3 regions of the Serratia sp. KH_031 genome follow, and region 3 is predicted to be linked to each of the others. Evidence: predicted binding sites of a transcription regulator. Region 3 holds the regulator's gene; each other region holds the start of a gene.

Region 1 (10,078 bases), 1.0 Mb from region 3:
CGGACTTGCCGCCGCTTTTCGCCAGCAGTCGCACCGGGCCAATCACCATGTCTTTTTGCACCGCTTTGCACATGTCGTAGATGGTCAACGCCGCTACTGAAGCTGCGGTCAACGCTTCCATCTCGACACCGGTTTTACCGGTCAGGCGGCAACAGGTTTCGATACGCACACGACTGTGTTCCGGCTGAGCCTCCAGTTGTACTTCAACTTTGCTCAACATCAGCGGATGACACAGCGGGATCAGCTCCCAAGTACGTTTCGCCGCTTGGATCCCGGCAATACGCGCGGTGGCGAAGACGTCACCTTTGTGGTGACTACCGTCGATAATCATCACCAACGTAGCGGCGTGCATTTCTACATAAGCCTCGGCGCGGGCTTCGCGTACCGTTTCGGCCTTGGCGGAAACATCCACCATATGAGCTTCACCGGCAGCGTTAATATGAGTTAACTGCGTCATAAAGAGTTATCTCTTCAAATGTGGCAGGAAATTGCACGGGCGATGACGCGCGTCCAACTGCTCTTGGATAATCCGCTCCCAGGCGGTACGGCAAGCACGGGTAGAACCCGGCATGGCAAAGATCACTGTCTGATTGGCGATACCGGCAACGGCGCGCGACTGGATAGTCGCAGTACCGATTTCCTCGTATGACACCATGCGGAACAGTTCACCAAAACCTTCTACTTCGCGATCAAACAGCGGCAATAGCGCTTCTGGTGTGTTATCGCGAGCGGTAAAACCGGTTCCCCCGGTGATCAATACCGCTTGCACTTGATCGCTGGCGATCCACGCCGAGACCTGCGCGCGGATCTGATAAATATTGTCTTTAACTATCGCGCGCTCAACCACTTGGTGCCCTTCTTCAACGGCAGCTTGTTGCAAGTAGTCGCCGGAGGTATCTTCCGCGGCACCGCGGCTGTCTGAAACGGTCAGAATGGCGATGTTCGCCGGAATAAACTCACTGCTGGCATGGCTCATATCTGCTCCTTATTAGCCACCGATAAACGATAGATTCTGGGTAATTCCGCTGTTGCCTTGATGCAGGAAGTGGGTTTGTTTCTTGCTCAACAACCCACCCTGAATGCGCATCTTCAACTGTTCCAACTGGTTATCGTCCGCCAGCAGATCGCGCAACGTAATTCCCTGCTCACCGAACAGACACAGGTGTAAGTTGCCAATGGCAGAAACTCTCAGTCGGTTACAACTGGCGCAGAAGTCTTTTTCATACGGCATGATTAAGCCAACTTCACCCTGATAATCCGGATGACTAAACACCTGAGCCGGGCCATCGCTGCGGCCACGCGCTTGACGTTGCCAGCCCTGTTGTTCCAATTGTTGACGAATGACCTCACCAGAAACGTGATGTTTGCGGAACAGTTCGCTACCTTCACCGGTTTCCATCAGTTCGATAAAGCGCAGTTGGATTGGACGGTCTTTTATCCAGTTGAGGAAAGCGCCAAGCTGGTGATGGTTAACGTCACGCATCAGCACGGCGTTAACTTTGACCTTGCTGTAACCGGCAGTAAAAGCAGCATCGATGCCTTCCATCACCTGACGGAATTTGTCCTGACCGGTGATAGCATGAAATTGACGCGCATCCAGACTATCGACGCTAACGTTGATGGCAGTTAATCCAGCATCGCGCCACTGCTCAACATCACGCGCCAGACGATAACCGTTGGTGGTCACCGCGAGTGTGCGGATCGCCGGGTTTTCACGCACAGCAGCAATAATTTCGGTAAAGTCGCGACGCAATGAGGGTTCGCCACCGGTCAAACGGACTTTTTCCGTACCCAGTTCGGCGAACGCGCGGCTGACACGCCGGATCTCATCCAGCGAAAGGAAGGTCTTGGGGCTACCAGCGGGTTTATAACCATCAGGCAGACAATAGGTGCAACGAAAGTTACACACATCGGTAATCGATAGGCGCAGGTAATAGAACTTGCGCTCAAAAGCATCAGTGAGTTGCACTGCCATAACACCTTTCCAAATACGGGAGATGCGAGCGTTTCCACTCTGCACCCTGGTGGCTAACTTCGCCACGGCCCAAGCGCCATATCGTTTCACTCTGCAAAACAACGTAGGTACAAGGGCTAGGAGTTTGATTCTGAACTTGAGCTACCTAAGTAGCCGGAACAAAACCGTGGTTTTCCACAGAATACTAGCGCTAAATCACCGCGATAGCCAATGTCGATTTACGCTATATATCTGTGTATACAGCGATTTTTGTCTCTGTAGAAACTTGTCTCTGTAAAAACACAGCACATGATAACTGCACATCCGCCACAGAAATTGACCAGAATCACGCCAGCGATACTCTTTTTCGCGTTTTTTCACTAAATCCGTTACGTTATGCGGGTTATTCTGCATCAATTTAAGGAACTCTATGCGTAATCGCACCCTAGCCGATCTCGATCGTGTCGTCGCATTAGGTGGGGGCCACGGCCTTGGCCGCGTGATGTCTTCTCTGTCTTCTTTAGGCTCACGCTTAACTGGCATCGTCACCACCACCGATAACGGCGGCTCCACCGGACGCATTCGTCGCTCAGAAGGCGGCATTGCTTGGGGCGATACCCGTAACTGTTTAAACCAGCTAATCACCGAGCCCAGCGTGGCTTCGGCGATGTTTGAATATCGTTTTAGTGGTAATGGCGAATTAGCTGGGCACAACTTAGGTAATCTGATGCTCAAAGCGCTGGATCACCTTAGCGTGCGACCGATAGAAGCAATCAATTTGGTGCGTAGTCTGTTGAAAGTGGAAGCCGCGCTGATCCCGATGTCGGAACAGCCGGTAGATCTAATGGCGCACGATCACGAAGGTAATCATGTTTACGGCGAGGTGAATGTCGACCAAATGATCGATATGCCGCAAGAGTTGATGCTTTCCCCCTATGTTCACACGACTCGCGAAGCGCTGGAAGCCATCGCTCAAGCCGAGGTGATCCTGATCGGTCCCGGAAGCTTCCTCACTAGCTTGATGCCACTGTTGCTGTTGGACGATCTCACGCAAGCACTGCGCCGTAGCAGCGCCAATATGATTTACATCGGTAATCTAGGGCGCGAACTCAGCGTGGCCGCTGCCGCGTTAACGCTAAAAAGCAAGCTTGAACTGATGGAGGAAAAGATCGGTCGCAGAATGATCGACGCGGTGATCGTCAGCCCAACGGTTGATACATCCGAGGTGAAAGATCGGGTCGTGATCCAGCAAACGCTGGAGGCTAGCGATATTCCTTATCGTCACGATCGTCAACTACTGCGCCAGGCATTGGATCAAGCCTTAGTTGAACTGGCGGCTCGGAGTTAATCCTTACCCTGATGCCATGGGTTATTACTGACCATATCAATATACAATTCTTCTACCTGCGTACGTGCCCACGGCGTGCGGCGCAGGAATTTCAGGCTGGATTTAATACTCGGATCACTGCTGAAACAGTTGATATGCACGCGATCGGCCAGTCCATCCCAACCATAATGATCCACTAACTTATTCAGCAATTGTTCTAGCGTGATGCCGTGTAGCGGATCTTTAGACTGGTGTGCATTCATATCAAAATCTCTTCATTCATCCCAATAATTTGGCGCACACCCTAATGTGCTTTTACGGCAAGGACAAGGGTTTTAGCCATCGCCATTACGAAATCGCGATAAACTGCGCGCGTAATTGATGGATCTCGTCGCGCACTGCCGCAGCCTGTTCGAACTCCAAGTTTTGTGCATGAGTGTACATTTGTGCTTCCAACTCGCGGATTTTTTGATCCAGCGCTTTCGGCGTTAGGTTCTGATACTGTGCGGCGCTTTCCGCTGCTTTGCCTTTCCCTCTGCCCTTGCCACGGTTACTCGGTTGCCCAAGTTGTAGAATATCACCCACTTTCTTGTTCAGCCCCTGCGGTACAATGCCGTTTTCTTCGTTAAACGCCTGTTGTTTAGCACGACGACGCTCGGTTTCATCAATCGCTTTGGCCATAGAAGCGGTGATCCTATCACCGTACAGAATCGCCTTGCCGCTCAAATTACGTGCCGCACGGCCAATGGTCTGGATTAACGAACGTTCAGAACGCAAGAAGCCTTCTTTATCGGCGTCGAGGATCGCCACCAGCGACACCTCAGGCATGTCCAAACCTTCACGCAACAGGTTGATACCCACTAACACATCAAACTCGCCCAGACGCAAATCACGAATAATTTCGACCCGTTCCACGGTGTCGATGTCCGAGTGCAGATAACGCACACGCTCACCGTGATCTTCCAGATATTCGGTCAAGTCTTCAGCCATACGCTTGGTTAACGTCGTCACCAAGACACGCTCGTTGATCGCCGCACGCTTGCGGATCTCTGAAAGGAGATCGTCCACCTGTGTCCCTACCGGGCGAACTTCGACAATAGGATCTAACAAGCCGGTCGGACGCACCACTTGATCGATAATTTCGTCACCGGATTTTTCCAGTTCGTATTTACCCGGCGTAGCGGAGACGTAGATGGTTTGCGGTGCCTGCGCTTCAAATTCTTCAAAACGCATTGGTCGGTTATCCAGTGCAGAAGGCAAGCGGAAACCGTATTCCACCAGCGTTTCTTTACGTGCGCGGTCGCCTTTAAACATCGCGCCAATTTGCGGGATGGTGACGTGGGATTCGTCGACCACTAATAAACCATCGGCAGGCAGATAATCAAACAACGTGGGTGGCGGCTCGCCGGGGCCACGCCCAGACAGGAAACGTGAATAGTTTTCAATACCAGAGCAATAGCCCAACTCGTTCATCATCTCCAGATCAAACTGGGTACGCTGCGTCAGGCGTTGCTCTTCCAATAGTTTATTATTCGCCAGCAGCACCTGACGGCGATCGGCCAATTCAACTTTAATATCCTCCATCGCCTGGATGATCCGCTCTCGTGGCGTGACGTAGTGCGATTTCGGGTAGATGGTGAAACGCTGAACGACCTGTTCAATCTGACCAGTGAGCGGATCGAACAACGACAGCCGCTCCACTTCTTCATCAAACAACTCAACGCGTAGTGCAAATTCGTCGGATTCCGCCGGGAAGATGTCGATCACTTCGCCACGCACGCGGAAGGTCGCGCGTTGGAACGCCTGATCATTGCGGGTGTATTGCAATTCAGCCAAACGACGTAGGATCGAGCGCTGATCGATAATCATGCCCTTGGTCAAATGCAACATCATTTTCAGATACAGATCAGGATCGCCCAGACCGTAGATCGCCGAAACTGAGGCCACTACCACCACATCCCGTCGCTCTAACAACGCTTTGGTGGCGGAAAGTCGCATCTGTTCAATATGTTCGTTTACCGAGGCGTCTTTTTCGATGAAGGTGTCGGAGCTAGGTACGTAGGCTTCGGGTTGGTAGTAGTCGTAGTAAGAGACGAAATACTCTACCGCGTTATCCGGGAAGAACTCTTTCATCTCGCCGTATAACTGCGCCGCCAGCGTTTTGTTAGGCGCCATCACCATGGTCGGTCGGTTGAGATCAGCTATCACGTTAGCAATGGTAAACGTCTTACCAGACCCCGTTACCCCAAGCAATGTCTGGTGTGCCAAGCCATCTTCCAGCCCTTCCTCCAGTTTACGAATCGCCTCTGGCTGATCGCCTGCCGGTTTGAACTCGGAATGCAGTTTGAACAATTTACTCATGAATTCAGCGACCCTGTGGAATGCGCGCTCAAGCGACCTGTAATTATGGAGAACCTCGGCGATTTCCGCCAACCCTTATAATACTGGATATAAAAACAGCATCAAGCTTTTACGCAGCAAAAATACCCGCAATGCACCGCTTAGGTTACAGAGCGGTGACATTTTTATTGTCAATACCTGGTTTATCCCCAAAATCTGTCACGAATTAACTTATTGGCATCACTACGGTTAAAAATGATACGTCGCTGTCAGTTAGACACTTCGGCGTCTTGATTTTAATTAACATATTGATAATAAACATAATTATTAAAAAGACGACAATACGGACAAAGCGAACACAACCCGCGCCCTTTCTCGCTTTAAACCACTTTTCTAAATCTAATGCACAAGGTTATCCACAGGAATGGTGGATAAGTCTCATCGCCCCGCTAATGGCGGGAGTTACAGAAAGGGCACTTTTTATCATTTAATGGCACTGAAATAGTTTTTATAGTTATTTTTGTACACTTTTTTCGCTGTAGTTATGACGATTAAGACTAAAAAATCAGACGAGTAAAAACACATTTGTCCCATATCTACCGTCACTTATCGGCAAAACTAAGGAAAATTGCACCATTACTTGGCTTGATAGCACTGAAATGGTGCAAAACTAGACGTACGATGTTTGGTTTTTCGTTCCAGTTGATGCTGCTCTTACCCAGCAATTGTTAACACTCATCCCATCTACATTTTATCTAATAAAAGTTCGTTTCACCCTTTCTGAAACCAGGAAATAAGGTATCCATATGCAACTACTGATAACACTGCGTAATAACCAAGACAAATTTTCGTATTGAAGTTTCACACCAAAATAGACATTTGCAATCGCCAAATCACTGACACAAAAAATCAAGCTGAGCACAAGAAAAGCAATGTATACAGAAGGTGTTTTTTTCTTCTTACCAAAAAACTGACCAGCGGTATAAATTGCAACAAAGGCCAATAAAATCCAACCAATAAACTCATAAGCAATCAACGGTGAAAAATACCGTAATTCATTGTCCAAACCCACCCAGACTTTTAATGTTTCATAGGCTTGATAAAAGGAAACGATAATGGATACAACAACACCTATCGCTGGAAGGTAAAGAAATCCACTAATTTTTCGAAACTCCTTTTTTCACAGGCCGCACAGTAATCCGAGTATTTCTTAGCTTCTTCATCACAGTTGATACATTGCATTTATTGCTCCCCCTATCCCATTGGCATAATAATTAAAATGCCTTACCTGAAGATAAGGCATTCATTAAAATCAGAAGCGATAACCGAAGTTAATATTGAACCCATTAACCGAATGACTCTGACTGCCATCGTCCAGATTTGAACCTTCGTAACCGACATCAATCGCCAAGTTTTGAATTGGGTTAATCTGAACGCCAGCACCATACATTAACGAAGTGTTATTGTTACTGCCACTGACTTCACCCATATCCCGATAGCTACCCGCCTCATAATTCAACCAATTATATTTATAATCAACTTTATTATAATTAACACCCAGTAACCCATAGACGCTAATGTATTGGTTAATACGGTATGCAGGCCCCACTGCCAAAGAGTAATATTTTACTTCAGCATTATTGTCGATAATATCTCTCCCAGCAAGATAAGAATAATCTTTATCGCCACTCATATAGGTGAACGAGGTGATTACACTAATAGGTGAATCCCATTCATAGCGATACTTGAGGTTTACCCCATTGATATTTTTGAAATCCTGCACCTTCGACTGAGCATAACCTGCGGTGATCGTATGTTCCCCTGCATTTGCAGCAGAGCAGAGACCCAGAGTAGAAATAATAATGCTAGTAATTGCTAATTTTTTCATTGGAATCGTCCTTAATAGTAAATGATACAGATTTGCTTTAGGTTATAGATACAGTGAATGTATATAACCAAAATCAATCACCAAATCCATATGAAAACATTTATAAATAATACCAAATACTGTTTTAAAGTAAATTAGCGAAACAACTAATCACAGATATTTTAAATTGTGGAAAAACATAGTCTTGGATTCTCCCCCAAATTTTAAACCATGTGAGTTGGCGGAACGCTTACTGACTATTCACCGCTACTGTCACACAGTTGTCACTGAGCGGGCTGCTTTGCCAATTACCTCACAGCCCTACCCCTTAAAAAGCCAGCCGATCAAAGATAGAAGGAGATTATTACATTAAAGAAAAATGCAAATAAAAACCTGCTACATATAGCAATCTAACACCCCAAAGGAATACACCCCGTACTCTCTTTCTTCTTGCAAAAAGCACTTCACTGAATAGTGCAGAACTCTTTATCTTGCTGGGTTTAATACTATCCTTATAATAATAACAATACAAAAGTAGCAACCATGCTCCACAGGTCAGAACCAGAAAATAATCACGCCCCCCTTCATACAACACCCTAATAATAATCGATAATGGGATGACAATAAGCAAAACCAACCTACCAATTAACGAGGCCTTACCACCTTCGAAAACAAAAAATATAGAGTCAAAAAAAATAGACATAGAAGATGCCGAAGAGAAAGCAATCCCTGTTTTTTTACAAAAAAACAAAAAAGACATAAAGAAAACCACCAAGCTTAAAATATGAATATAAAGAACATTCATTTCTTCTCACCTTTTTCATTAAAATCGTAATGATAAAACTCACTACCTGATGAACCATTTATATCGACATTGCCTACAGCAGTATCTTTTGACACTCCACTCCAACCAATTGCAGGACCGACACCAATAGATAACCCAATACCATCTTTACCATAAGCCAATCCCACTCCCATTATTCCAAATCCAAAATCTAACGAGTTATTTTTTTCCATCGCAATCAAATTTGGATAATAAGGACCGAATTGAATACCAATCTGCCCCGCAGCTCGGCCACCAACAGCAAGTGTTTCCCCTTTATTTAGGGATAATTGAGAAGGATCAGCCGTTCCATCCACATAAACGCCATAACCTGCTCCAACAGCAACTTCACCTTTTACATAGGGTTTTACTTTATATGTAATACCAAAGGATGGATCGAGGTGGGAGTCTGCAATAGCTTGATTGACCTCCTCAGGAGTCGCACCTTGCTGAGCCATCCAGAATGCTAATGAAGCATCATCTTGAACTCGTGGTGGTACTGGAATCAACATATCATTGTTTTCAGCCGTATTTTTACCTGCTTGACCGCCAGCAAGTGCACTGCCACTATCACCGCCCGCTAAACCGCCAGCCAGACCACTTGCCAAGGTCGTTAACGCTGATACCGTTTGACGCTGCTCTTCCGTCATCTTGCTAAAGTCATCGGTGCCATACATCGCTTTCGCAATCGCGTTCGTGCTTGCCGCGGCGGTTGCCGCACCCGCCGCGCCTGCCAGCCCGTTATTACCCTGCATTTCAGCCAGCACAACAGCATGAGCCATCACACGGCTCGCCTCATTCGGAGCCGTCTGCTTGATAACCTCCGCGAGATAAGGCGCTGAAGCTCCCGCTATCGCCGCTTTAATATCACCACTGGCTAAGCCCTGTATTGCTGCAGTGGCAGCCTGCATCCCTTGCTGGATAGAACTTCCCGTACCCCATTCGGTTTGTGCTTTCTTATACGCAGAGGTGTCCGCTAACGTCGCGTTATAGGCTTCCCACTCTTTCTTCGTGGCACCTTCTCCCGGCTCTTTTACTGGTGGGTTCCGCTTCGCCAGCTCCTCTTTACCCGCCGTCGTCGCCCGTATCTGGCCTTCGGTTCTGGCAATGTCCGCCGCCTGATTGCCTATTTCAGCAATGAGTTGCGCCTGCTGTAACCGTTTCTGTTCACGCTCTTTGTCGAAGATGACATCCAGTCCCGGATTGGCATTTTCAACATCACGGCTTAACGTGCTGACGTCCTGCTGCTGTTTATCTTGGTCGCGGATGGTGATAGTGCCGTCGGATACCGCCGCTTTCGTTGTCGAGCTCGCATGCCCTTCCGAGTTCGCGCCCACCAACAGCCCATTCGCCATATTTCCCGCGAACTGGCTGCCGATAGCGCCACCGGTGCTGATGCCCACGCTCTGGTGCTCAACCTTGTAATCGGCCTTGTTCTCGATATCACTAAAGCCCAGCGTGCCTGTATCCAGACGATTATTCTCTGGAGCACTCGTTGAACCAATGACGGCACCATCAAGCTGCGTATGCTCCCCAACGCGAATGTCATAACCTCCTTTACCCGCAAAAATACCCGTCTGCTCCTGCACGCTGTCATAGTTGCTGTGCATCTTATCTTTGCTGACATTCACGCTCGCCGAACCGCTCATCGACCCAAAGGTGAAGCTGCCACCTGCGCTGGCGTTCTGCTGTTTCGAATCGTAGTTGTCGCTGTCTTGCTGGCTTTGCAGTGTCAGATTGCGCCCGACATCCGCCTTCACCGTCTCG
Region 2 (10,078 bases), 2.2 Mb from region 3:
AGCAAACCGGCTTGATAAATACGGCGATAACCGATCAGGTCGCCCAATGAGGCCAGCGATAAGAGCGAAATGGTGATGGCGAGTTGATAGGCGTTCACCACCCAAATCGAGCTGGCTGGGCTGGCGTTGAGATCGCGTGCGATGGTCGGCAATGCTACGTTGGCGATGGCACTGTCCAGCACCGCAACGGTAATACCAAGTGCAATGGCAAGTATCGCCCCGTAACGCTGTGGGACGGGAAGGCCATCAGAATATGATTGCATGATAATCTCAGGAATATTAATACATGTGAATATTACCATGCTAATGATATTAGCCGGCGATTGCACCTCAGTTTTCAGCATTATTGTAAACGCTGATAAGCCGTTGTGCGCGGTTTATTCCCTTGATTGCATCATCATTGGCGTTCCACTTATACTGAAACTCGTGTTCAAATTTATTAAAACAGAAGAATTGTCATGGCGAGTACCGATCTTGATAAGCAACCAGATTCTGTTTCATCGGTGATGAAAGTGTTTGGGATCCTGCAAGCGTTGGGAGATGAGCGCGAAATTGGCATCACCGAGCTTTCCCAACGGGTGATGATGTCGAAAAGCACCGTTTATCGTTTTTTGCAGACCATGAAATCGCTGGGCTACGTGGCGCAGGAAGGGGAAACGGAGAAATATTCACTTACCTTGAAGTTGTTTGAATTGGGATCTAAGTCGTTGCAAAACGTCGATTTAATCCGCAGCGCTGACGTCCAGATGCGTGAACTGTCGAAACTAACGCGTGAAACTATCCATTTGGGTGCACTGGACGAAGACAGTATCGTCTATATCCATAAAATTGATGCCCTATATAACCTGCAAATGTATTCGCGCATTGGCCGCCGTAATCCGTTATACAGCACCGCGATTGGCAAAGTGTTATTAGCGTGGCGTGAAATGAGCGAGATCACGGCGATTCTGTCGCAGGTCGAATTTGTTCGCAGCACGCCGACGACGCTCGTCAGCACCGCTGAATTGTTACCGGAACTGGATAAAGTGCGTCAGCAAGGCTTTGGCGAAGATATTGAAGAACAGGAACAGGGGCTGCGTTGTATCGCTGTGCCGGTGTTTGACCGTTTTGGTGTGGTGATCGCCGGGTTGAGTATTTCCTTCCCAACGCTGCGTTTCTCAGAAGCCGCAAAAACAGACTACGTAAAACAATTACATACTGCGGCACGGATTATTTCCCAGCAGCAGGGATATCATCAGTATCCATTTTGAATAGCGTAAATAAAAAACGGGCGCGGCAGTTTGAACTGTCGCGCCCGTTTTATATTGAAAGCGAATTAGCGGTGAGCCAGCTCGACTTCGTCTTCATTATCCATGATGGATTTGTCGGTCTGTTTCATCAATTGGCTGGTCACAGTACCTGCGGTCATTGAACCGCTGACGTTCAGCGCGGTACGACCCATATCGATCAACGGTTCAACTGAAATCAATAGAGCAACCAGCGTCACTGGCAGCCCCATGGCTGGTAGCACAATCAGTGCAGCGAAGGTCGCGCCGCCGCCCACACCAGCAACACCGGCAGAGCTTACGGTCACGATGCCGACCAAAGTCGCGATCCACAGTGGGTCCAGTGGGTTGATACCGACGGTTGGAGCCACCATTACCGCCAACATGGCAGGGTACAGACCCGCACAACCGTTCTGGCCAATGGTGGCACCGAACGAAGCCGAGAAGCTAGCGATAGATTCCGGGATGCCCAAGCGACGGGTTTGGGTTTCTACGTTCATCGGAATACTGGCGGCGCTAGAGCGGCTGGTGAAGGCGAAGCTCAACACCGGCCAGGCTTTACGGAAGAATTTAACGGGATTCACGCCAGTGAGCGACAAGATCAAAGCATGGACACCGAACATAATCGCCAGACCGAGGTAAGAAGCCACCACGAAACCGCCGAGTTTAATGATGTCGTGCAGGTTAGAACCGGCAACCACTTTGGTCATCAGCGCCAATACGCCATATGGGGTGAGCTTCATCACCAGACGTACCAGCTTCATCACCCAAGATTGTAGGGCATCGATGGCGCTCAGGACGCGTTGACCTTTCTCTTGGTCGTCTTTCAACAGTTGTAGCGAAGCTACACCCAAGAAAGCAGCGAAAATAACCACGCTGATGATCGACGTCGGGTTAGCACCGGTCAAATCAGCAAACGGGTTTTTCGGGATAAAGGACAGGATCAGTTGTGGTACGCTCAGATCGGCCACTTTACCGGCATAGTTGCTCTGGATTGCCGCTAAACGCGCGGTTTCTTGTGTACCTTGTACCAGACCTTCTGCGGTCAGACCGAACAGGTTGGTGACCAAGACACCGACCAGCGCCGCAATCAGCGTGGTGAACAGCAATGTGCCGATGCTTAGGAAGCTGATTTTACCTAAAGAAGAAGCGTTATGCAGTTTGGCTACCGCGCTCAAAATAGAGACGAAAACCAATGGCATGACGATCATTTGCAGCAGTTGCACATAACCGTTACCGACAATGTTGAACCAGCTAATGGATTCTTTCAGTATTGGGCTGCCTGAACCGTAAACGGCGTGCAGTGCTAGGCCAAAAACTACGCCCATGACCAAACCGACTAATACTTTCTTTGCCAGACTCCATTGTTTGTGGCGGGTTTGCGCCAGCAACAGTAAGAGCGCGACAAAAACCAAGAGGTTAATGACGAGTGGTAGATTCATCCCGATGTCTCCGATATTTTTTATTATAAAAACTCTGCACACATATTGTTTGTGGCAATGGCGGTCATATTAGCAGTTTGCAGAGTGGGCTATTTATATCCAAAAAGAATTCTATATAACTTATTGTGCAAAAATGGTGATTTAATCACCGACTTGGTTATTAAATGGCCTAGCTTGTGTGATCTGTGTCGAATATTTTTGCGTTGTTACTCTGTGATCACAGTCGAATGTTTTTTATTTGCTCAAAATATGACTGCACCGGGAAGGTAAAACCGCCTTGCCAATAAACCGCAAAAGCCACCAAACCGAGGCATAGAACGCGCTCTAATTGATTCCCTTTTTGTGAGTTTAATAGCGGCAGGCAGAAACGCCAGCGACAAGGCCATAATAAAGGGACTCCCGCCGGAGTGAGCATATCAGCCAATAAGTGACTGAAATAACCGATGATCATGGCGTGTAATACGTCGGGCGGAATGGGCCAACTGCGCGGAACATCCAGTTGGAATAACACCATGCCACCCGCGATGGCCAGTAGGCTATGGGTGAAACCACGATGACCAAAAGCGCGTGCGATGGGGATAGCAGCCCAACGCAGGCGTTGCCCCAATACGGATTTAGGATGGTCAATATCGGGTAATAATGAGGTTAATAAAGCCGCAGGGATGATGTGCCACCAGTCGCCGTTGGCGAGTTCCGGTGTAACTTCGGCTTTCTTGGCGAAGATCGCGCAAGCGACAGAAAAAATAAGGTGTCCTTCCGCGGTCATGGTGTTGCGATTCCGACTGATAAACTGTTAATTTATCCAGTATAGGGTAAACTTACGATGTGTGAAAGATGTTACCCTGTAACTAATTGTTTATTTTACCCGGCTTTACAATGGGTTGAGTGTTTTTAGTACAAGATAATAAGCAAAACGCCGAGTGACGATAAATGCTGCGTGGCAGTGACAGCATTTATCGATGACTCGGCGTTTTTTAGATCATAAAAGGGATAAAAACCAAACTCAATAAAAATGAAATGATGTTTTGATATTAGTTAGGTTTTATCTAAAAACTATGCCAGATGGTGGGCGGTGAGCTGTTCAAGCGAGTCCAACTTGATATCGGCCAGCGCCCAGCGAGCATCTTGGCGGTATTCTGCTGCTGGAATGACGATAGAACGCATTCGAGCGGCCTTGGTGGCGATCATGCCGTTAAAAGAGTCCTCTAACGTGATGCAGCGTAGTGGGTCACTTCCTAAACGTTCGGCGGCAATCAGGTAGACTTCTGGGTGAGGTTTGCTATGCGGAAGATATTCGGCAGAAACCAGTTGGTCGAAATAGTCCGTCAGCCCAAACATTTCCAGCACACGCTGCTGCATACGTAGCGGTGAGGCAGAAGCCAAACCGATATTTAAATTCAGACTGCGGCACAGTTCAAGTGCCTGTTGCACGCCTGGCAGCAGTGGGCGCTGTTCATCCACCAATTGAATCGCGCGTTCAATAATACGATCTGCAACTTCTTCTTGCGTCACATCTTGCCACGGCATCGCCTGATACCACATTCTCACGACCTGATCGATACGCAAGCCGAGGGTATCTGGCAGGTTGTGGCGATCGGACAAATCCAATCCCAGAGAGCCGAAAATATCCAGTTCTGCCTGTAACCACAGGGGTTCAGAATCGATCAGCAGACCATCCATATCAAAAATAGCGCTTTCAATCGGTTGCAAATAAGCCATTAACGGTTAACTCCTTTCGGCTCCGGTGAATGTACCCAATACTTTATCACCATTGTTTGAAAAAGTGCTCGATGGCTTTTGAGGCTGAATGTAGACCGAAAAACGGTGGGCGGAAATTGCTAACAGCAGGTAAACTTAGCGACATATTGTGGATGTCACAAACAAGGGGAAGACATGACATATCAACAGGCTGGGCGCATCGCCATCATTAAGCGTATTTTGGGATGGGTGCTGTTCATCCCGGCGTTGCTCTCTACGCTGATCTCATTACTAGGATTCCTGTACCAACACAGTGAGAAAACTAAAGGAATCAATGCAGTAATGATGGATTTTGTGCATGTCATGGTAGATATGACGCGCTTTAACACGCCATTTCTTAATCTATTCTGGTACAACTCGCCGGTACCGGACGTAGATAAAAGCCTATTCAGTGGCAGCAACCTGATGTTTATCATTATCTATATTCTGATCTTCGTGGGTTTGGCGTTACAGGCTTCTGGGGCGCGTATGTCACGGCAAGTGAAGTTTATCCGCGAAGGGTTGGAAGACCAGATGATTTTGGAGCAAGCCAAAGGCGGTGATGGGCATACTCGAATGCAATTAGAAGAGCGAATCACATTGCCGCATCACACTATTTTCCTACAATACTTCCCGCTGTATATCTTGCCGGTGGTTATTGCGGTGGTGGCTTACTTTGTACTGAAATTGTTGGGACAATTGGCTGGTATGGCTTGAGCCAATAAACAAAGAAGGGCGCCTGCGCGCCCAGGTCATGATTTACTTCACGGAATACCGCAGTGTATCGATGGCTTTTTGCGCCGCGGCGAGGTGCTGACCACCAAACAAGTTAAAGCGGTTGAGCAGGTAATAAAGTTGGTACAGAGGCTGGCGCTCAATAAACCCTATAGGTAATGGCCAAACGCTCTGATAACCATCGTAAATTTGCGGCGGTAACTCGGGGTACAACGGCAACATGGCTAAATCACATTCCCGATCGCCCCAATAACAGGCTGGATCAAATAAAAATGGTCCATCTACTGTGTTGGCGCAGTTAATTGGCCAAAGATTGCCGTGTAATAACGAGGGTTGGGTTTGGTGATGGTGTAAACGCAAATAAACGATATCGACAATTTCTTCAATATTGCCAAAGCTCATGCCTTTTTCTTTGGCTAATTGTAGTTGCCAACCGATGCGCTTTTCAGCAAAAAACTCAGGCCAGCGACGCTGCCAAGCATTGGGTTGGGGGATAGTCGCCAGATCGTTATCGAAATCGAGGCCAAACTGCGGTTGTTCACTCCATTGATGTAGATGAGCCAGTTGTTGCCCAAGACGGTGGGCGCTGTGAGCATCCAATGGTTTTAATTCTTGGAACTCCAACAGTAGGAAACTGTAGTCACGATCGCTACCAATGCCGTAAACCTCAGGTACGCGCACGGTTTTACTACGTGCGAGTAGCCCGAGTTGTTCGGCTTCACAGGTAAAAATCGGCAATTCCTCACGAGGGGCGCATTTCACAAATACCTGATGATCGCCATAACCCACGCGCCACGCTGAGTGGATTTCCCCACCGGGTAGTTCAGTCCTTTCGTTGATTTCTGCGCTGCCAAGATGTTCACTTAACAAACGACTAACGGCTTGCCACATGATCACTTCTCCCTATGCATTGCACATCTGGTCAAAGTATATACGCTATTGATTAATTTAAATACTAACGAATAGCGGCAGAATTTGATTGGGGAAATATCACCGCCGGGTTTCCAGCGGTGATAGCTCAGGATTTGTTGCTTAATAGGTTGTTATCGTGACGCTGTAACGGTTTGAAGTGGCTGTAAAACAAGGCAAAGACAAACAGAATGGCCTGTACGATGACGATGCAAGGGCCGGTCGCGCCATCGATATGGAAGCTAATCAGCGTACCTACCACGCAAGAGAAGACCGAAACGAGGGTGGCTATCAGTAGCATGCGATCAAAACTGCGGCAAAGCATGAAGGCGATAATGCCGGGGGCGATCAACATGGCGATCACCAGAATCACGCCCACCGCCTGCAATGAGGCGACGATAGTCATTGCCAGTAAACACAGTAATCCGTAGTGCAGCAGTTTTACCGGCAAACCGATCACCCGCGCGTGGTTGGGATCAAAACAATACAGCATAAAATCTTTACGCTTAAACAATACAATCAGCAGAGTAATACCGGCGATTAGCAGCGTCTGCTTTAATTCCGCATCGGTGATCCCCAGCATATTACCGAACAGGATATGGCTGAGATGCTGGTCGGTATCAATACGAGCAAATAGCACCAATCCAAAGGCAAACATGCCGGAAAACACAATGCCCATCACGGTATCTTCTTTCACCCGACTGTTTTCTTTCAAATAACCAGTCGCGACTGCGCAAAAAATGCCTGAAAGGAAAGCGCCAATAGCCAGCGGGATACCGGTGACAAACGCCAGTACGATGCCGGGCAATACCGCGTGGGAGATAGCATCACCCATCAGCGACCAACCTTTCAACACCAAATAACAAGATAGCACCGCGCAGACAACACCAGTGATGATGGCGGCCATAATCGCCCGCTGCATAAACGGATAGGCGAAAGGTTCGCTAATTAATTGATAAAGTGTTTCCATTATCGGCCTCCCGTTGGTTCGCCACGTGCGATACGTCGTTTAGCCGCCAACAAGCCGTGCTTGGGAGCGAACACAAACGCCAATAGGAATACCAGCGTTTGCAGCGTCACAATCACACCGCCGGTCGCGCCGTCGAGGAAGAAACTTAGGTAAGCGCCGATACCACTGGTGAGTGCGCCGATGACGATAGCGATGATCAGTAGACGACCAAAGCGGTCGGTTAGCAGATAAGCCGTCGCTCCCGGTGTAATTACCATCGCAATCACGAGAATGGCGCCGACGGTTTGCAGTGCCGCCACGGTGCAGGCGCTAAGCAGGGTAAAAAAGAGAATCTTTAATTTCAGTGGCGATAGACCAATGGATAGCGCGTGGCTTTCGTCGAAAAACACCGCTAATAGATCTTTCCATACCAGACACAATATCAGCAGAGAAACGCCGATAATGATTTCCACCTGCAACACGTCTTCATCGGCGATACCGAGGATATTACCGAAAATGATCGACTGCACATTTACCGAGGTCGGGTTGAGCGAAATAATTAGCAAACCGACGGCAAAAAAGGTGGAGAAAATAAAACCGATAATGGCATCTTCGCGCAGCCGAGTCACATGGCGTACCAGCGTCATCGCCAGCGCTGCTAACATCCCAGTGAAAAACGCACCCGCAGCGTAAGGTAGCCCGAGCGCATAGGCACCTGCCACGCCGGGCACTACCGAATGCGATAACGCATCCCCCATTAGCGACCAACCTTTCAGCATCAAATAGGCGGAAAGAAACGCACAGGCCGCGCCGACGATGGCACTCACCCAAATTGCCTTGACCATATAGTTGTAATTAAACGGTTGTAGCAACAGTTCCAACATCAAGATTTCTCCTTCGGCTGGCTCTGTGCTGGCGGATCACTCTTGGTGTGACCATAGAATACCGCGGGGCGTTCGTCGTCGGTCAATACGGTGACGGTGCGCGGATCGTTATCGTCGTGTAAGTCTGATCCCGACAAGTTGATATGTCGCAAGACGCCGCCAAAAGCCTTTTCCAGATTATGCTGAGTAAAGGTGGTTTCGGTTGGCCCTGCGGCGAGCACGGTGCGGTTAATCAGGATTACGCGATCGCAAAACTCCGGCACACTACCTAAGTTGTGGGTGGAAACTAATATCAGATGGCCTTCATCACGCAGCGCCCGGAGCAAATCGATAATGGCGTTTTCGGTTTTTACATCGACACCGGTAAAAGGTTCATCCAGTAATAACACAGTGCCTTGTTGCGCCAGCGCTCGCGCCAAGAACACGCGTTTTTTCTGTCCACCAGAAAGCTCACCAATCTGGCGATGGCGCAATTCGCTTAAACCGACGCGCTCCAAGGCTTTGTCGACTCGCAGACGATCTTCTTTCGATGGGATGCGCAAAAAATTCATTTTGCCGTAGCGTCCCATCATCACGACGTCTTCGACTAATACCGGGAAATTCCAATCAACATCTTCGGTTTGCGGCACATAGGCGATCAGGTTTTTCTTCAGTGCCTGATTCACCGGTTTTCCGCTTAACAGAACTTGACCGTGAGTAGGGCGAACCAAGCCCATAATGCTTTTGAATAACGTGGACTTACCGCTGCCGTTGATGCCGACCAATGCACAGATTGAACCCCCATCGAGAGTAAAACTGGCATCGTAAATCGCGGTATGACCGTTATTGTAGGTGACAGTGACGTCATCCACGCTCAATTCAGGGCGGATAAAAGCCTCTGTACTCATTGATCGAATCCTTTAGCGATGGTTTGCACGGTAACATTCAGCAGATCGATATAGGTTGGCACCGGGCCATCTTGTGTAGACAGTGAGTCGACATACAGTACACCACCGTATTTTGCGCCGGTTTCTTTCGCGACCTGTTTAGCAGGCTTATCGGAAATGGTGCTTTCACTGAATACCACCGGGATTTTGTTGGCTCGAACGGTATCGATCACGCGGCGAACTTGCTGCGGTGAACCTTGTTCATCGGCATTAATCGGCCACAAATAAACCTCTTTCAGTTGGTAGTCTTTCGCTAAATAGCTGAACGCCCCTTCACTGGTGACTAACCAACGCTGGGCTGCAGGTATTTTGGCTAACCGCTCGCGTAATGGGGCATCAAGCGCAGTGATTTTTTCTGCGTAGGCTTTAGCGTTGCGGTTATAAATTTCTGTGTGGGCGGGGTCATGTTCTACCAAGGCTTTGCGAATATTTTCGATGTATACCAAGGCATTGCTGGAGGACATCCAAGCGTGGGGATTCGGGTTGCCGTTATAAGGACCTTCGTGGATTGGCAGTGGAGTAATGCCTTCGGTCACAACGGCAGCGGGCACCTGTTTGATATTTTCAAAGAAACGTTGGAACCAACGTTCCAGATTCATACCATTCCACAAAATTAAATCGGCATGTTGCGCTTTGACGATATCGCGCGGCGTGGGCTGATAATCGTGGATCTCTGCTCCCGGCTTGGTGATCGACTCCACGATTGCCGCATCACCCGCTACGTTCTGCGCAATATCTTGAATGATGGTAAAGGTGGTCACCACACGCAGCTTTTTTCCCTCTTCAGCCAAGGCGTTATGTCCAACGGCTAGCAAACAGAGTAGAGCAATGGGGCGTATCAAGGAGAATAGGGACTGGGAAGGGGGAAACACTTGAAGTTTCATTAACATGGCGACATCTCCTGATTCAAATGAAAATGATTATCAATATCAATTGAAGCAAAGTCAAGTGTCACCAAAGCCGGTGGCATGTTGTTTCTCTGTTAACAAATTAATACCACTCTGTGAGTTATAGCATTTATGCCCAGAACTGTAACGATTTTATGCAATAGCTGCGTTATTCCAGCCTTTTCCTACAGCGGAGATGAGGTGGATCATATAAAACAACGGGTCGCGGATTGACGGATAAATCATCACTTGATATATGGATAGCCAGTAATAAGTAAAAAGTGATGCAGGTGTCCTGACAAGTTGACTATGCTACGCAACTCATAAAGAAGGATGAGGGATTC
Region 3 (10,078 bases):
CGTTTCAATTGATAAACACGCGGATAATCCAGTGGTGGAACCTCACGGTTCTCTTTCGGGCTAAGACCTGAAAGCCAAGCTTTACGTGCGTGGATGGTGAACATATCGCATTCACCACGCCCAGCAACGGTTTCGACAAAATCACACAGGAACTCGTAGCTATCCTGATCGTCAATACCGATACGGGTTTTCACCGTCACCGGAATTGAAACCACATCGCGCATGGCTTTGATACAATCAGCCACCAGTGCGGCCTGTCCCATCAAACAAGCGCCAAACATACCGTTTTGCACGCGATCGGACGGGCAACCTACGTTGAGGTTAATCTCATCATAACCACGTTGTTCCGCCAATTTAGCGCAGTGCGCCAACGCCACAGGATCGCTGCCACCCAGTTGCAACGCCACCGGATGCTCTTCTTCGCTATACGCCAGATAGTCACCTTTACCGTGGATAATCGCACCGGTTGTCACCATCTCGGTGTACAGCAGCGTTTCCTTGGTCAACAAGCGATGGAAATAACGGCAATGACGATCGGTCCAATCGAGCATAGGGGCGATGGAGAAACGATTGGCGGCGTATTTAGGAGAGTTGTTGGCTGTCGTCATGCTGGATTACTGGCTACCTGATCTATCGAAAATTCAACGGGCGGCGGTTGGCCGCAAACGGCTATTATAACGACAATCGACAACATTGGCGAAAAACAAAAAGGCGACGAATAATTACTAGGTTATTCCCACGAGAAAACCGCTATGAAACGTCTCATTCTTGTCTGCACATTACTGCTTTCCGGCTTCGCCTATGCTGCCGGTGGTGGTGGTAGCACCGATGGACCCACCACTCCAACCTGCCCCAAAGGACAGATTTACGACAGTAAAACCAAAACCTGTGTGGTGGAAAAAGGCAGTAAAGTCAGCGATAGCGATCGTACTGAGTACGCCTACGCACTGGCGAAAAGTGGTCGTTATCAGGAAGCCCTCGACGTATTGAACACGCTGAAAGATCCCAATACTGCCGTCGCACTCAACTATCGTGGCTACGCGACGCGTAAGCTTGGTCACACCGACGAAGGCATCGGCTATTACTTACAATCAGTGAAGCTCGATCCAAACTACCTGAAAGTTCGAGAGTATTTGGGGGAAGCTTATATGATCAAAGGCCAACCAGAGTTAGCCAAAGAACAACTTGCGGTGATTAAAACCCTTTGCGGTACCGACTGTGAAGAATACCGCGACTTGGCCGCCGCTATCGAGAGTCATCCTGAGTCTTAAAAACACCGCAAGTTGGCACATTATTCCAGCTTGCGGATCACCTTACACGGCTGTCCTAACGCCAGCACATTGGCGGGAATATCGCTGGTCACCACACTGCCTGCACCGATAGTGGTGTCATCACCAATGGTGACGCCGGGCAAGATCACCACATTGCCGCCAATCCACACGTTACTGCCAATCACCACCGGCTGCGCCGAGGTATAGAATGGGAAATCAGGGTTGCCAGTAAAACGCTCGCTGGCTTTTAACGGATGGCTTGGCGTGTAGATTTGTACATTGGGGCCGATCAGCGTGTTGTCACCGATGGTGATGGTATTGCAGTCGAGAAACACCGCATTGACGTTGATAAAGCAATTTCTACCGATGGTAATATGCTGCCCATAGTCACACCAGAAAGGCGTTTCGATCCAGCTTTCGTCGCCCCAACCAGCGAACAACTCACGCAGCAAACGCGCTTTCTCATCGGTTTGATGTGAATCCAGCGCACCAAGCTGCTTGGTGAGTGCTCTGGCACGGTGATAAAGACCAATTAGCTCTGGATCGCGGCTGTTGTACACTTCACCACGTAATAATTTATCTCTTTCAGTCATTGGGTCGCTCCAAGAAATCGGGACATCTTCGCTGCGCGTTATAGCGCGGGCTCGCAGCATTACCTAACTCAAAATAGGGTAAAGTTGATCTGCTTGTCTTGGGTAAATAGAAGTTGTGATCTCTTCCGCATTTTTATTGGCAACTTACCCTTTTATGCGTCATTGGCCGGGAAAATAGCGTGACTATCGGCGATTGCCACGAAACATGTTAAAATCAGCTTTTTACGCACTGGGAATATTGCCATGACCTCAAGCAATCAGGAAAAGCTGCTCGCTCAGGCAGAAAAAATCTGCCTGCAACGCAACGTGCGACTGACGCCACAACGGCAGGAAGTATTGCGCTTGATGACAGAGCAACCCGGTGCGATCAGCGCTTATGATCTGTTGGATCTGTTACGCGTTGCCGAACCACAAGCTAAGCCGCCAACGGTCTACCGCGCATTGGATTTCTTGCTGGAACAAGGCTTTATTCATCGCGTTGAGTCAGCTAACAGCTACGTGCTTTGCCACCACTTTGAACAACCAATGCATACTTCGGCGCTGTTTATTTGCGATCGCTGCGGCCAAGTGACTGAACGCACTACCGCAGGAGTTGAGGATACCTTGAAAACGCTGGCGCAAGAGTCAGGATTCGTCCTGCGCCACAGCGTTGTTGAAGCTCACGGTTTATGCTCCGTATGTGTGAAGGTCGAGGCCTGTGATAGCAAGCACGACTGTGGCGAGCACGATCACAGCATTGTCATTAAGAAGAAGTAAACCAGGTACCGCACACGTTATGGCGGTGCCAGATCCAACCCAACGCCAAACCACGCAACGCTAAGAAAACCGCCAGTGCTAACCAGAGTGCGTGATTGCCCAATATGGGCAGAACCAACAATGTTAAGCCATATCCCGCCGCAGCAACTGCCATACTGTTGCGCATTTCAGCGCCTTTAGTCGCACCGATAAACATTCCGTCCAACAGATAACACCATACACCCACCAACGGTAAAACTATCTGCCACGGCAGGTAGTGCTCCGCCAAGACGCGTAACTCCGGTAACGAGGTCAGTGCCGCGATAATATGTTGCCCTGCAACGGTATAAACCACAGCAAATCCCAACGCCACTACGCCCGCCTGACGACAGGCAGCGCGCCATACTCGATGTAATTGGCGATCGTCCCGCGCACCATAGGCATGGCCGGAATGTGCTTCTACCGCATAGGCAAAACCATCCAAGGCATAGGCAGTAAATGTCAGCAGATTCATCAGCACTGCATTGACTGCCACAATCTCGCCGCCCAAACGTGCGCCAAGAATGGTTAGCGAAGCGAAACACAGTTGTAGCAGCAGTGAACGCAGCATGATGTCGCGATTCAGCGCCAGCAAACGCCGTAAGTTTCCACGCCACGCATGCCGTAGCATCGCCCATGTAATCCCGCGCATGTTCATCACGCGCCAAGCCAACCATAAGCCCAACAGTAGCGTCGCGTATTCCGAGACCGCCGTTGCCGTCGCAGCACCCTGCACATTCCAGCCCAGCCCCATCACCAGCCAAATATCTAGCACGATATTCAGCAAGTTACCGACAATCAGTAAAATCACTGGGGCTCGCACATACTGCACGCCGAGCAACCAACCCAGCAGCACCATATTGGCTAATGCCGCTGGCGCACTGAGCCAGCGGATTTCTAGGAATAACCTTGCCTGCGCCAAAACATCGGCATCACCACCAACAATATGCAATGCCAGATTAATCAGCGGATGACGCAACAGAACAATGGCGAGCCCCGCCAATACAGCGAGCAACATCGGCTGCATAAAGGCACGAGCCAATGCTTGTGGGTTTTGTGCCCCAAGCGCCTGCGCCGTCAACCCAGTGGTGCTCATACGTAAAAACAGCAACAACATAAACAGGAAGCTGGTCGCCATTGCCCCTATCGCTACGCCACCGAGATAAACCGGGCTATCCAGATGACCAATCACCGCCGTATCCACCAAGCCGAGTAGCGGCACGGTGATATTGGAGAAAATCATCGGTAGTGCTAGCCGCCATAGGGCTTTATCGGTATCGCTGAAGAAGGGGGAAAATAGGCGCATCATCAAAAATGTTCCCGTGGTAATACGATGAGTTCATACAGAAAAGACATCGCCCCAGACAAGGGGCGATTAAAAGCAGGGGTTGTGCAGTTTAGATCCAGTCACCGTTGCGAATCACACCCACCGCCAAACCTTCAATATTGAAGCTTTGCTGGCGAAGATCGACCACGATCGGCTCAAACTCGCTATTCTCTGGCAGTAACTCAACCACATTGCCGTGTTTTTTCAGACGCTTGACCGTCACTTCATCATCAATACGCGCCACAACGACTTGGCCGTTACGCACGTCTTGCGTCTTATGCACCGCCAGCAGATCGCCGTCGAGAATACCGATGTCGCGCATCGACATACCATTCACTCGCAGCAGGAAATCAGCGTTCGGTTTAAACAGTGAAGGATCAACTTTGTAGTGCCCTTCAATATGTTGTTGTGCCAGCAGCGGTTCACCCGCCGCGACACGCCCAACCAATGGCAGCCCTTCTTCCTCTTCCATCAACAGACGAATGCCGCGTGAAGCGCCAGAGACAATCTCAATCACCCCTTTACGCGCCAAGGCTTTCAGGTGTTCTTCCGCCGCATTGGGTGAGCGGAACCCCAGACGCATTGCGATCTCGGCACGCGTTGGTGGCATACCCGTCTGTGAAATATGATCGCGAATCAGGTCATAGACCTCTTGCTGTCTGGTAGTTAGTGCTTTCATTCCGCCCCCTGTTTGTTTATACAGTCTTGCTGTGAGTATATACAGGTAGATAAGGATTGGGAACCTAAGAATGAATTAAAATCAGTGATTAGCGAGATGTCTCGCAACATTGTTCTATCTGGCTCAAAACAAGTGCTGCCACAGAACAGAAACCCAAACGAACAAAGCGAGAATAATCGCCAGCGAAACCGCCGCCGACCCCATGTCTTTTGCTCGGCCAGAAAGCTCGTGATACTCAGTCCCCACGCGATCAACTAACGCTTCGATCGCACTATTGAGTATCTCGACAATCATGATCAACACCACCGAACCAATCAGTAAAATGCGCTCTATCACGCCGATATCTAGCCAAATCGCGATGATGATCGCCATCACGGTCATCACCAACTCTTGGCGAAACGCAGCCTCATTCTTCCACGCTGCGATGAGCCCTTGATAAGAGTAACCCGCCGCTTTGATAATCCGAGTCAGGCCAGTTGCTTGCTGCTTTGCCATCTTAAATATTCTCTTTTCTTGAGATGAGCCATAATTTTAACGGTTCTTGCTTTTTTAACACCACAGATCTGCACATCAGTTTCTGGTATGCTTGCGGCGCATTGCTAACAAGAGGCTACATGTCGTTATGTCAGGTTGGCGTAAAATATACTATAAGTTATTGAACTTACCGCTAAAACTGTTGGTAAGAAGCAAAGTTATTCCTTCAGACCCGATCGCGGAACTGGAGCTCGATCCTTCACGCCCGATTTTGTATGTTTTGCCATACAATTCCAAGGCGGACTTACTGACCATGCGTGCCCAGTGTTTGGCGCAGGATCTCCCCGATCCGTTAAACCCGCTGGAGATCGACGGTACCGTGCTGCCAAGCTACGTGTTTATTCACGATGGCCCACGCGTGTTCCGTTACTACACGCCGAAAGAAGAGTCGGTAAAACTATTCCATGATTATCTGGATCTGCACCGGAATAATCCGGAGCTGGATATTCAGATGTTGCCGGTTTCGGTGATGTTTGGCCGCTCTCCGGGTCGTGAAGGTCAAGGTACACCTCATTTACGTCTGCTGAACGGGGTACAGAAATTCTTCGCCGTATTGTGGCTGGGACGCGACAGTTTTGTTCGTTTCTCGAGTACCGTTTCCCTGCGCCGTATGGCGACTGAACACGGCACCGATAAAATCATCGCACAGAAATTGGCGCGCGTGGCGCGGATGCACTTCTCGCGTCAGCGTCTGGCCGCCGTTGGCCCAAGCCTGCCAGCACGTCAGGAGCTGTTCAATAAGCTGTTGGCTTCCAAAGCGATCGAAAAAGCGGTGGAAGACGAAGCGCGTAGCAAAAAGATTTCTCATGAGAAAGCCCAGCAAAACGCCATTGCGTTGATGGAAGAGATTGCTGCCGATTTCTCTTATGAAACCGTGCGACTGTCCGATCGCGTATTGAGTTGGACTTGGAACCGTTTATATCAGGGTATCAACGTCACCAACGCCGAACGCGTGCGTCAGTTGGCGCAAGATGGCCATGAGATTGTCTATGTGCCCTGCCATCGCAGCCATATGGACTACCTGCTGCTGTCTTATGTGCTCTATCACCAAGGGCTGGTGCCGCCGCATATCGCTGCGGGTATCAACCTGAACTTCTGGCCTGCCGGTCCGATTTTCCGTCGCTTGGGCGCGTTCTTCATCCGCCGTACCTTTAAAGGCAACAAACTGTATTCCACAGTGTTCCGTGAATACCTCGGCGAGTTGTTCACCCGCGGTTATTCGGTTGAGTATTTTGTCGAAGGGGGGCGTTCCCGTACCGGACGCCTGCTGGAGCCAAAAACCGGCACGCTGTCGATGACCATTCAAGCGATGTTGCGTGGGGGTAACCGTCCAATCACGCTGGTGCCGATCTACATCGGTTACGAGCATGTGATGGAAGTGGGTACTTACGCCAACGAACTGCGCGGTGCGACCAAAGAGAAAGAGAGCCTGCTGCAAATGCTGCGCGGCCTGCGCAAATTGCGCAATCTCGGTCAGGGATATGTCAACTTCGGTGATCCACTGCCGTTAACCACCTATCTCAACCAGCACGTACCGCAATGGCGCGATTCTATCGATCCGATCGAAGCCCAACGCCCAAGCTGGCTGACGCCAACGGTGAACGATCTGGCCGCCAAGATCATGGTGCGCATTAACAACGCGGCAGCAGCCAACGCCATGAACCTGTGTTCGACCGCATTACTCGCTTCACGTCAGCGTTCACTGACCCGTGAGCAATTAGTTGAGCAGTTGGATTGTTACTTGCAGCTGATGCGCAACGCGCCTTATGCCAGTGATGTTACCGTACCAAGCCAGACACCAGACGAATTGCTGGATCACGCTTTGAACATGAACAAGTTTGAGGTGGAGAAGGATAATATCGGCGATATCATCATACTGCCGCGCGAGCAGGCGGTGTTGATGACCTATTACCGCAATAATATCCATCACTTGCTGGTATTGCCTTCGCTGATTGCCACCATCGTGATGCATCATCGTCGCATCTCACACACCGAAGTATTGCGTCAAATCGGTTTGATCTATCCAATGCTGAAAGCCGAGCTGTTCCTGCATTATGGCAAGGAGCTGTTGCCTGAGGTGCTGCAGACATTAACGCGCGAATTGGTGCGTCAGCAGCTGATCTGTGACAGCGGTGATGAACTGATGTTGAACCCGGCACGTATCCGTCCGCTGCAATTGCTGGCGGCTGGCGTGCGTGAAACGCTGCAACGCTACGCCATCACTATGTCGATCCTCAGCGCTAACCCGAGCATCAACCGGGGCTCGCTGGAGAAAGAAAGCCGCATCATGGCTCAGCGTCTATCGGTGCTGCACGGCATCAATGCGCCGGAGTTCTTCGATAAGGCAGTGTTCTCCACGTTGGTCGCGACGTTACGTGAAGAAGGTTTTATTAGCGACAGTGGCGATGCCGTCCGTGAACACACCATGGAGGTTTACACCATGTTGAGCGATCTGATTACACCTGAAATTAAGCTGACTATTGAAGGTGTTAACTTACCTGCGGAAATCACTGCGCCGTTAGAAGCTTCCGGAATAGAGAAAGACGGTGACTAACTAACAGCGCTATTTAGAATATGTATCACTAGGTACGAAAAAGGAATGCACAAAGCATTCTTTTTTCGAATTAAATCATCGCAAAACTTATGGGCACTTATAAACCTGCCCCACCATCTTGCTATCCAGCGGAGCAAAGCTAGAAAGCAGGTTTTGGCTTGGGCTGGTCGCGCCATAAATCACGTTACCGCCCATTTCAGCTGCCTTGTTGCGTAGATCGTTAGCTGCACCGCGCAAGCCGCCGCTTTCAGCATTACTGCCAGATAACCAGTTACTTTGGCTACCTGTTACTTCTCCGATCAGTTGGCATTCAGCCGCTGGTTTTGTATCGGAGAATTTAACCTGCTGACCGGCTGAGGTTAATGTGTTGGTAGTGCTGCAACCGGCCAACAGCATCGCTGCCGAAAGACCCAGTAAGGCTTTAATCCGCATCTTGTTCCCCATATGATGTTGAGAATTACGCAAAAGCTTATCAGAAAGCGATGCTATCTCTTAGGCATCCGTTGCCATTGATATTGGCCAACGCCTTCAGTGACAGCAAATGATGTATCAGTTTACACTCTAAATCGAGCCAGTTTGCAAAAATATCATCAAATACAGCGCTGCGGCACAACCAAAATGGGCATTGCTTACTACTCGTACAAAAAAGCCGCTGTGGGATGGCCCGACATACGGCTATGGCTTACGCATTAATCATAATTATTATTTATGAATAATCAACTAACCAGGGTAACCATTACGTTTGGCATTAGCATCGCAATCCGCCCGATTTTTATAACCCTCACTAGCAGCACCGACAATTTTACCGTTCGATGCTGTACGACGCCAGCGCCACTCACCACGCTTATCCTGATAAAACTCCCACTTATCTTTCATTATCTCATTCCTTGTAATTAGATTTTATGAGCAATACCCTCCCAGAGGTATTGCTAGATATTTTCCCTACCCAAATAGAAGATAGGTAAACAAACCTAATATCAAGAACATTTAGCTGACAATCAAGACCTTTAAATAACATGGTTATTATTCAGGAGTAATATGAGGCTCAAATTTTTATGCCTTAAACCAGAAGGCCAGTGATAAATTATCGTTGGATAACTTACCACTGGCCTCCCAGTTACCGCCCTTGGCGTGCTTATCTTTACGCCGATAGCTGCCTTTACCTTTAGTATTCCTCTCTACTCTCTGACGGAATAAAGGATCATGCAGTAATGCTTCAATAGCATTGTCTTGTATCTGGCCTTTGGTATGACGATATTTAGTCATGGTAATACTCCAATAATACTACGGTTATAAATTAAACAAATAATACTGCTACGGGTATAAAATATAAAGCCTTATGAAGGCTGCTTATCACTCGCACCTTGTTCCAGTGCTTCTAAGATCGAACAATATTGGCTGGTATGAGCGCTACCACAGCAAGCGTCACTTAAACGTTTCAACGACTCACGCATCCGGGTGAGTTCAGTCAGCTTGTCTTCAACATCCCGCAGACGTGCATCTACGATCGACTTCGATTCCTGGCAAGTATGATGTTCAGGATCAACTCGGATCGATAACAACTCAGCAATAGTTTCCAGAGTAAAACCCAATTGTTTGGCATAACGGATAAAACGCAAGCGCTGTAGATCCTGCTCATTATAAAGTCGATAACCACCTTCAGTACGAATATCATGATCCATCATCCCTTGCTTTTCGTAATAACGAACCGTGTCTGGCGTAACATCCGCAAGTTTTGCCAATTGACCAATCTTGAGCATCATATTCTCCTCAGTTCAATGAACTAACGGTATTAGCATAACTGATCGACTGGAAGATCTTAAGGTATATAAAAGTGGGATAGCATCTTTGACGGGGTATGGACGTAAAAAAACCGGGCAAGCCCGGTTTTTTTACGCGTCCACAGATTACTCTGCAGTTGCCACTTCTGCTTGAGACTCAGCACGATCAACCAGCTCGATGTATGCCATCGGCGCGTTGTCGCCTGCGCGGAAGCCACACTTCAGAATGCGAGTGTAACCACCGGCACGGCTCGCGAAACGCGGGCCTAGCTCGTTAAACAGTTTTGCCACGATCTCGTTATCACGAGTGCGGGCGAATGCCAGACGACGATTAGCAACGCTGTCGGTCTTGGCAAGAGTAATCAGCGGCTCAACAACGCGACGCAGCTCTTTTGCTTTTGGCAGGGTCGTCTTGATTATCTCATGACGAACCAAAGAGCCGGCCATGTTACGGAACATAGCCTGGCGGTGGCTGCTGTTACGGTTCAGTTGACGACCACTCTTACGATGGCGCATGACCTTATCCTTCTCAGTAAAACCTTAACCTGTGATCCGGTTACTCGTC

Evidence for each region. The regulator LexA, encoded in region 3, represses DNA repair genes until DNA is damaged. The targets are predictions, from matches to a motif close to TNCTGTATGTACATACAGNA.
Region 1: the regulator LexA is predicted to act here: its motif matches at 5,724-5,743, upstream of uvrB (excinuclease ABC subunit UvrB).
Region 2: the regulator LexA is predicted to act here: its motif matches at 3,496-3,515, upstream of AC3ISQ_RS09865 (metal-dependent hydrolase).

The regions. Positions count from the first base shown of each region.
Region 1 covers NZ_CM174496.1:3,355,604-3,365,681, forward strand. Annotated here, with positions in the region: gene moaC (cyclic pyranopterin monophosphate synthase MoaC) at 1-457, opposite strand, end outside; gene moaB (molybdenum cofactor biosynthesis protein B) at 464-976, opposite strand; gene moaA (GTP 3',8-cyclase MoaA) at 989-1,975, opposite strand; molybdenum cofactor riboswitch at 1,963-2,110, opposite strand; gene yvcK (uridine diphosphate-N-acetylglucosamine-binding protein YvcK) at 2,385-3,302, shown strand; gene AC3ISQ_RS15255 (VF530 family protein) at 3,299-3,544, opposite strand; gene uvrB (excinuclease ABC subunit UvrB) at 3,630-5,642, opposite strand; gene AC3ISQ_RS15265 (DUF2569 domain-containing protein) at 6,373-6,783, opposite strand; gene AC3ISQ_RS15270 (Ail/Lom family outer membrane beta-barrel protein) at 6,934-7,509, opposite strand; gene AC3ISQ_RS15275 (hypothetical protein) at 7,853-8,293, opposite strand; partial or broken gene AC3ISQ_RS15280 (hemagglutinin repeat-containing protein) at 8,290-10,078, opposite strand, start outside.
Region 2 covers NZ_CM174496.1:2,198,001-2,208,078, forward strand. Annotated here, with positions in the region: gene AC3ISQ_RS09850 (MFS transporter) at 1-263, opposite strand, end outside; gene kdgR (DNA-binding transcriptional regulator KdgR) at 459-1,250, shown strand; gene AC3ISQ_RS09860 (L-cystine transporter) at 1,316-2,707, opposite strand; gene AC3ISQ_RS09865 (metal-dependent hydrolase) at 2,925-3,473, opposite strand; gene hxpB (hexitol phosphatase HxpB) at 3,761-4,426, opposite strand; gene AC3ISQ_RS09875 (YniB family protein) at 4,601-5,161, shown strand; gene AC3ISQ_RS09880 (fructosamine kinase family protein) at 5,204-6,070, opposite strand; gene AC3ISQ_RS09885 (metal ABC transporter permease) at 6,198-7,058, opposite strand; gene yfeC (iron/manganese ABC transporter permease subunit YfeC) at 7,058-7,921, opposite strand; gene AC3ISQ_RS09895 (manganese/iron ABC transporter ATP-binding protein) at 7,921-8,808, opposite strand; gene AC3ISQ_RS09900 (metal ABC transporter substrate-binding protein) at 8,805-9,737, opposite strand.
Region 3 covers NZ_CM174496.1:4,375,901-4,385,978, forward strand. Annotated here, with positions in the region: gene dusA (tRNA dihydrouridine(20/20a) synthase DusA) at 1-608, opposite strand, end outside; gene AC3ISQ_RS19740 (tetratricopeptide repeat protein) at 753-1,271, shown strand; gene AC3ISQ_RS19745 (sugar O-acetyltransferase) at 1,292-1,864, opposite strand; gene zur (zinc uptake transcriptional repressor Zur) at 2,108-2,620, shown strand; gene dinF (MATE family efflux transporter DinF) at 2,607-3,944, opposite strand; gene lexA (transcriptional repressor LexA) at 4,036-4,644, opposite strand; gene AC3ISQ_RS19765 (diacylglycerol kinase) at 4,768-5,139, opposite strand; gene plsB (glycerol-3-phosphate 1-O-acyltransferase PlsB) at 5,267-7,732, shown strand; gene AC3ISQ_RS19775 (DUF4156 domain-containing protein) at 7,820-8,164, opposite strand; gene AC3ISQ_RS19780 (YegP family protein) at 8,453-8,608, opposite strand; gene AC3ISQ_RS19785 (alternative ribosome-rescue factor A) at 8,786-8,998, opposite strand; gene zntR (Zn(2+)-responsive transcriptional regulator) at 9,070-9,492, opposite strand; gene rplQ (50S ribosomal protein L17) at 9,640-10,029, opposite strand; gene AC3ISQ_RS19800 (DNA-directed RNA polymerase subunit alpha) at 10,070-10,078, opposite strand, start outside.